DNA from 2 places in the Micromonospora sp. WMMD735 genome. Region 1 is predicted to be linked to the other one. Evidence: riboswitches for the same ligand, from Rfam matches in the RefSeq annotation. Region 1 holds a riboswitch; the other holds the start of a gene.

Region 1 (3,401 bases):
CCGTCGAGTTGGCAGGTCGACCCGGACGACACGCTCGCCAACGGGGTGGTCGACTGCGTCTCCGCCAGCCTGTACCTCGAACGGGAGTGCCGGGCCATGGGGTACGAGGCGTACGCCCGAGGGGGTTGGCTGATCGGCATGATGGACCTCGACCACGCCTGGCTGGAGGTGCGCGACGACGACGGCCGGATCAAGGCGGTGGACCCGGTGATGGCGCTGCTGGCCCGCCTGCTTCCCGGCGACCGGACCGCCTTCGAGGAGTTCTGCATCGGCTCCAGCCTCAACCGGGTGTTGCCCTGCGCGTGCCGGGCGGAGGGTCCGATGGCGGTACACCACTGCGGGGGTCGGACCCGTCCGCTCGCGGTGGGCACCACCATCAAACCACTGCGGCCCGGCCGACCCCGGGCTGATGGACCACTGCCGTGACCGTCGGGTCCAGGGTTTACCGCACGGGCACCGAGGCCCGCTATCCGGCCATCACCCAACGGGGCACCCTGAAACCGACCCAGCTGGTGCACCTCCTCGACGAGGTCTCCGCCGGCTGGTGGCGAGAGACGGCCGGACTCGACCGCTGGTCCTACTTCGAACGGCACCGGGTCCGCGCCGTGGTGCGGTACGTGCAGGCGTACACCCCGCCGGTGCGGGTGCTGCCCGGAGCGCCGCTCGACGCCGAACTGGCCGTCACCCTCGGCGTTGACCGGCGTGGCTGGTACGGCGGGCACGACGAGCTGACCCTGCGCGCAGCCGACGGCACCGTGGTGGCGGTGTGGACCAGCCGGTGGACCTGGTTGGACGCCGGCGCCGGGGCACGACCCACACCGCGCACCGAGGCACCCCCGGGCTTCGGCGGCGACTCGCCGCTGCTGCCGGAGCTGCCGCGACGACCCCGCAGCGGCGGAACCGAGACGGCGGCTTTCACCTTCAGCGACCGGGAGACGGATCTGAACGACCACGTCTTCTTCGCGTGCTACCTGGAGCGCGGCGAGAACGCGCTGGCCGACGCGGGGGTGCCGGCCGGCCGCACCGACACCAGCCGGTGCTGGTACCTGCGACCGGCGCAGGCCGGTCAGTCGATCACACCGGCGGTCACCGAGACCGCCCATGGGCACGTCGTCGAGCTGCGCTTCGGCGCGGGCGGCTTCCCGGCGGCGGTCTGCGAGTACGCCAGCATCGGGCGGTGACCGAACCGAGCCCAGGCCGGTCGGGATCGGACCGGTGTCAGCCGCTCACCGCCGCCGAGAGCGTCGTCGTGCTCCTCCGGCCGCACCGGAGTCCAGCGACCGGAGGGCCTCGTGGTTGGGCCTGACCGCCGGACACCTCGGCGAGGACGTCGCACACCCCGGCGTCCACGTGGACGCCGGAACACGGGGACCCGCTGCGTGTGCTGTCGGGCCGGGCCGTGGCCGGCCGGCGTCGGTGGTGCGGGTTAGCATCGGCAACGGCATGATCGTGCGAGGTGCCCCGCGCACGCGGGGAGAATCGGGAAGCCGGTGTGAATCCGGCACGGGCCCGCCGCGGTGACCGGGGAGCGACCGTCCAGGCGCGAGGAGCGCAGCCACTGGCCCAAGGGCTGGGAAGGCGGACGGGTAGGCGTTGATCCGGGAGTCCGAAGACCGGCCTCGCGTCGAGCGCCCACCCGTCGGGGGTGGGCCGAGCGCAGCGGGAGCCTGCCTGTGGAACTCTACGACGCTATCCACCGCCGCCGGGACGTCCGGGCCGAGTTCACCGGGGAGCCGGTGCCGGCCGACACCCTGCACCGGATTCTCGACGCCGCGCACACCGCGCCCAGCGTCGGCAACTCGCAGCCGTGGGATTTCGTCCTGGTCCGGGACCCGGCCGTCCGTCGCCGGTTCCATCGGCACGTGCAGGCCGAGCGGGCGACGTTCGCCGCCACTCTGGACGGTGCGGCGGCCGAACGGTTCGCGCGTATCAAGATCGACGGGGTGCTGGAGTCGACGCTGTCGGTGGTCGTCACCTACGACCCACAGCGCGGCGGCCCGGCGGTGCTCGGGCGGCACGCCATCGCCGACGCGGGCCTCTACTCGGTCTGCCTGGCCATCCAGAACCTCTGGCTCGCCGCCACCGCCGAAGGGCTGGGCGTCGGGTGGGTGTCCTTCTACCGGGAGCCGTTCCTGGCCGAGCTACTGGGTGTGCCGGCCGGCATCCGGCCGGTGGCCTGGCTCTGCGTCGGGCCGGTCACCCACCTGGAGGCCGTGCCCGATCTGGAGCGACACGGGTGGCGGCGGCGCAGGCCCCTCACCGAGGCGGTCCACCACGACCGGTGGCTACGGCGGGGGACCGACCAACCGAACAGCTAATTCGGGTACGTCGATGCGACGGCTAGGCTGGCGTCGCACTGAGTCATCGCTCGGCTACGTTGGGAGGAGTTTCATGCGTACCACCGTCACGGTGCTGGCGGCGTCCGCGCTCGCCGCCCTGAGCCTCGCCGCCGCCGGCGCCACGCCGGTTCTCGCCGCCGCCCCGGCGCCCTTCTGCGAGTCCGGCGCGTCGCAGTTCTACTGCGACGCCAGCAGCACCGGCACGACGACCTGGAGCATCACCTGGTACTCCGGCAGTGTCGGCACCTTCACGACCGCCGGGCCGACCCTCTTCGCCACCTGCCCGGCCAGCAACCTCGGCCACCCCGTGCGGGCCAGCTACAGCTACGTCGACGGCGGCACCACCCAGTACAGCGGCACCACCCAGTTCATCTGCCGCAGCGGCTCCTGGCAGTAGGGCCGTCCGGCGTCCGGCGTACGCGTCACCCGCGCGTACGCCGGACGGGCTCATGCTGCGGCCGCAGCTACTCCGCGACCGCCGGACCCTCATGCCCGCGATGAGCATCGCACGGTGCTGGAACGAGGCCCGATGACAGCCGAGCCGGTCCGCGAGGGGAAGTACGCGCGCATCGAGCGGGAGCGGCGGTTCCTGCTGGCCGGACCGCCGCTGCCGGCCATGGTCACCGCCAGCCGTCGCATCACCGACCGGTACCTGGCCGGCACCCGACTGCGCCTCAGACGTTCCGAGAGCCTCACCGGCGGATCCCGCGAGTTCAAGCTCACCCAGAAGGTGCCCGCCGCCCGGCCGGGCCACATCCAGGGGCTGATCACGAACGTCTACCTGTCCCCGGCCGAGTACGAACTGCTCGCCCGCCTGCCCGCCGCGACGCTGTCCAAGACCCGCCTGAGCGTCCCACCGCTGGGCATCGACATCTTCGACCAGCCCCTGCACGGTCTGGTCCTGGCCGAGGCCGAGTTCACCACCGACGCGGCGGCACGCTCCTTCCTCCCACCACCGCAGATCGTCGCCGAGGTCACCGACGACCCCCGCTTCACCGGCGGCTCACTCGTCCACGCCAACCGCGAGGCCCTGCTCGGCTGGCTCGCCGGCTACGGCATCAC
Region 2 (3,401 bases), 680 kb from region 1:
GGTGACGTTGCCGAACCGCAGCCCGGCCAGGACGATGTCCCCGGCGTCGGTGTAGAGCTGGCCGGGTGGCTCACCCCAGTGTTCCCGCATCCGGTCTCGCAGGTCGACCGGCACCTGGTCGAACCAGCGCCGGTAGGTCTTCCCCGGCACCCGGGCCTCGGCGGCGGCCAACTGTTCCGGGGTGAGCCACTCGACGTCGTGGCCCCCGGCGGCGATCAGGGCGTGGATCAGCGCGTCCCCGTCGGTGGGTGGTGGCGCGTCGCCGAGGTGGTACCCGTCGGCGGCGAGGGCGGCGAGCAGCCGGACCGCCGAGGCGGGGGTGTCCAGGCCGACGGCGTTGCCGACCCGGGAGTGCTTCGTCGGGTAGGAGCTGAGCACGATCGCCACCCGCTTGCCGGCGTTGGGCAGGTGGCGCAGCCGGGCCTGCCGGACGGCGATGCCGGCGACCCGGGCGGCCCGCTCGGCGTCGGCGGCGTAGACCGACAGCCCGTCGGCGTCGATCCGCTTGAACGAGAACGGCACGGTGACGATCCGACCGTCGAACTCGGGGATGGCCACCTGCATGGCCGCGTCCAGCGGGGACAGTCCGGCGTCGCTGGCAGCCCACTGCTCCCGGGTGCTGGTCAGGCACAGCGCCTGGATCACCGGCACGTCGAGGGCGGCGAGCGCGCCGACGTCCCAGGCGTCCTCGTCGCCCCCGCCGGAGGCGTCGGCGGCGACCGTCCCCCCGGCGGCGAGGACGGTGACGACGAGCGCGTCGCAGCGGGCGAAGAGGTCCAGCGGCCCGTCGCCGGGGGTGAGCCCGCGCAGCGATCCGCAGAAGATCGGCAGCGGTTCGCCGCCGGCCGCGTCGACCGCGTCGGCCAGGGTCTGCACGAAACCGGTGTTGCCGGCCAGCGCGTGCGCCCGGTAGAACACGATCCCCACCGTGGGCCGCCCGCCCCCGTCCGGTCCGGCCACCGGGTCCGCCCCGTCGACCGGGGTGGACGGGCGGCGGTGGTCGAGGATGCCGTAGGGCGGGGTGGGGGTGGGCGGGTCGAAGCCCTCACCGGTGAGCAGGACGGTGTCGGAGAGGAACCGGGCGAGCTGGGCGAGGTTGTCCGCGCCCCCCTCCACCAGGTAGGACAGCGCTTCGGTGGCGACCCCGGAGGCCACCGTGGAGGCCGCCATCAGCTCCGCGTCGGGCACCGCCTCGCCGCCGAGCACGATCGTGGGGACGCCGGAGCCGAGCACCGCCGCGAGGCCGTCCGGCCACGCCTGCCGCCCGCCGAGCAACCGTACGACGGCCAGGTCGACCCCGTCGAGCAGGGCGGGCACGGCGGCCACGTCGACCCGGGTGGGGTTGGCGAGGCGGTAGTCGGCGGCGCTGGCGCGGGCGGCGAGCAGATCGGTGTCGGCGGTGGACAACAGCAGGATGCGCACGTGCGGCTCCGGAGAGTGACGTCCGGCTCGACCACGGGGCCGGGCCGAGCGGGGCGGGAGGGACGCCGGTCAGCGGCGGCGGAGGTACGACGCACCCCACCGGCGGCGGGGCACCCCGGACCGGCCGTCAGCGGTACGTGGCAGGCCGACCGCCCCGGCGACGGCCGGCGACGGTGGGAGAGGTGGGGGCACGCGGCGGCGCGGGCTCTACGGTGATGCGGAAGTCACCGACCGTGATCGGGTCGGCAGTGACGCTGTGCGTCATCGGGTCCTCCTCGGGTGTCCACGCCCTGGGGTTCTCCGACGGCCGAAGTATCCTGGCTCCCGGATCGACGCTCACCCCCGGCCTTCCAACCGTGCACGCACGGTCGTGACCCACGAGGGGGGATCGCTCCCCGGTGACAGTGGCGGGACCGCGTCGGAATCGCACCGACTTCCTTCACTGCCGTCAGGCCGCGAATGCTGCCACACTCCTCACCCCGAGGTCAACGGCGGCCACCGGCCCCGCGAGGGCACCGATCGCCCCCCGTGGCGAGGCCGGCGACCGCCGCTGCCCACGTTCCCGGGTGGGCCCGGTCCCCTCCCGACGGTCGACCCGCAGCGTCCCGTGCCGCGCACCCACCGATCCGCCGAGGGAGCCCGCCACCCGCCCGGGGAAGGGCCACCGTCCGCGACCGACCGGCGCGGAACTGGGCGGCACGGAGCTGATCCGGGCGGCATGGAGCCGGGCGGCACGGAGCCGGGCGGCACGGAGCCGGGCGGCACGGAGCCGGGCCGCCGCCCTCAGGCTGCCCGGCCCCGGGCGACCCGGCCCTGGTCGGCCGGGACACCTCTCTCGCACGCTGTCGAGCTGATGACGTCAACGACTCGGGGGCCGGCGCGGCCGACCTGGCCGGACAGTTGTCGCGCCGGGTAGCGCCGGCCACTCGCCCGACACCCCGGGGCCGGGGCGGCCTGAGGGCGACGGCCCCGGCCCGGGGCCACGGGGCCGCCTCCTCCGGTGCCGCAGGCCCTCCGGTCACAGGCCCATCCGGTACCGCGGGGCCGCGCCACCCCGGCCACCCCCGACCTGGCGGTACGGGTCGTCCCATCCGGCGGGGCCGATCCGTCACCGTCATCAGCTCGAAAGGGCCCGCGACGACATACCCCACACCCCTGCCCCGCAGCGGCAGGCGACCGGGGCGGCCGGCGGTCGCACCCGCCGCCGTGGCCGCACCCCCACGGACCCACATCCCACGGACCCACATCCCACGGGGCCACAACCCCGCCACGCTTCACGCGTTGCTGCGGGATCAGCGGAGGCGACGCTCGGGGTGGGCCCGGTTCCAGGCCCGCATCCGCTCCGGGTACCCGGTCTTCGCCGCCTCGTAGAGGGGCACCGCGTGCCGGTGGGCCAGCTTCGCCGCCGTACGCGGGGAGCCGGTGCGGCGGCGGATCCACTCCCCGTCGTGCGCGATCGCCACCACCGTGGTGTCGGTGGCGGTCGTCTCGGGTTCGAGATAGAACTCCACCCCCCGGTGGGCGGCCACGAAGTCCGCCAACGCGGTCAGGTCGTCCCGGGTGGCCTCCCGGTCGAGCTTGGTCGGGATACCCTCGTCAGCCCGGGTCCGTCGGCTGAACCAGCCCATCTGCCCGTCCTCTCCTCGGCGTCCCTCCAGTGGAGCACCCCCACCTGGAAGGGCGCTGCGAGCCCGGTGACAGCCGGCTGGGCGGCCCGTTCACCGCCGGTCGAGCGCGGCCAGCTCGTCGGGGGTGAGTCGCAGCGCGGCGGCCGCGACGTTCTCGGCGAGGTGGGCCGGGTCACCGGTGCCGGGGATGGCCAGCACGTGCGGGCCCTGGTGCAGCGTCCAGGCGAGACGTACCTGCTGCGGGGTGGCGTCGTGGGCGCGGGCGACGGCGCGTACGGCCGCGCCGTGGTCGGTGCGGGCCCCGCCTTCGCGGTTGCCGCCGGTCAGGGAAAAGAACGGCACGTAGGCGAT

What was found. Region 1 has a riboswitch for cobalamin ahead of bluB (5,6-dimethylbenzimidazole synthase). Riboswitches for the same ligand answer to the same signal wherever they lie in the genome.
Region 2: linked by a shared signal. The riboswitch ahead of cobN (cobaltochelatase subunit CobN) and the one ahead of bluB (5,6-dimethylbenzimidazole synthase) in region 1 are both predicted to bind cobalamin.

Annotation. Positions count from the first base shown of each region.
Region 1 is NZ_JBMHMJ010000002.1:2,345,097-2,348,497, reverse strand. It holds gene ACN268_RS10030 (hypothetical protein) at 1-426, shown strand, start outside; gene ACN268_RS10025 (hypothetical protein) at 423-1,181, shown strand; cobalamin riboswitch at 1,438-1,636, shown strand; gene bluB (5,6-dimethylbenzimidazole synthase) at 1,674-2,318, shown strand; gene ACN268_RS10015 (hypothetical protein) at 2,392-2,736, shown strand; gene ACN268_RS10010 (hypothetical protein) at 2,869-3,401, shown strand, end outside.
Region 2 is NZ_JBMHMJ010000002.1:1,665,225-1,668,625, forward strand. It holds gene cobN (cobaltochelatase subunit CobN) at 1-1,422, opposite strand, end outside; cobalamin riboswitch at 1,733-1,862, opposite strand; gene ACN268_RS07340 (hypothetical protein) at 2,715-3,050, opposite strand; gene ACN268_RS07345 (aldo/keto reductase) at 3,141-3,401, opposite strand, start outside.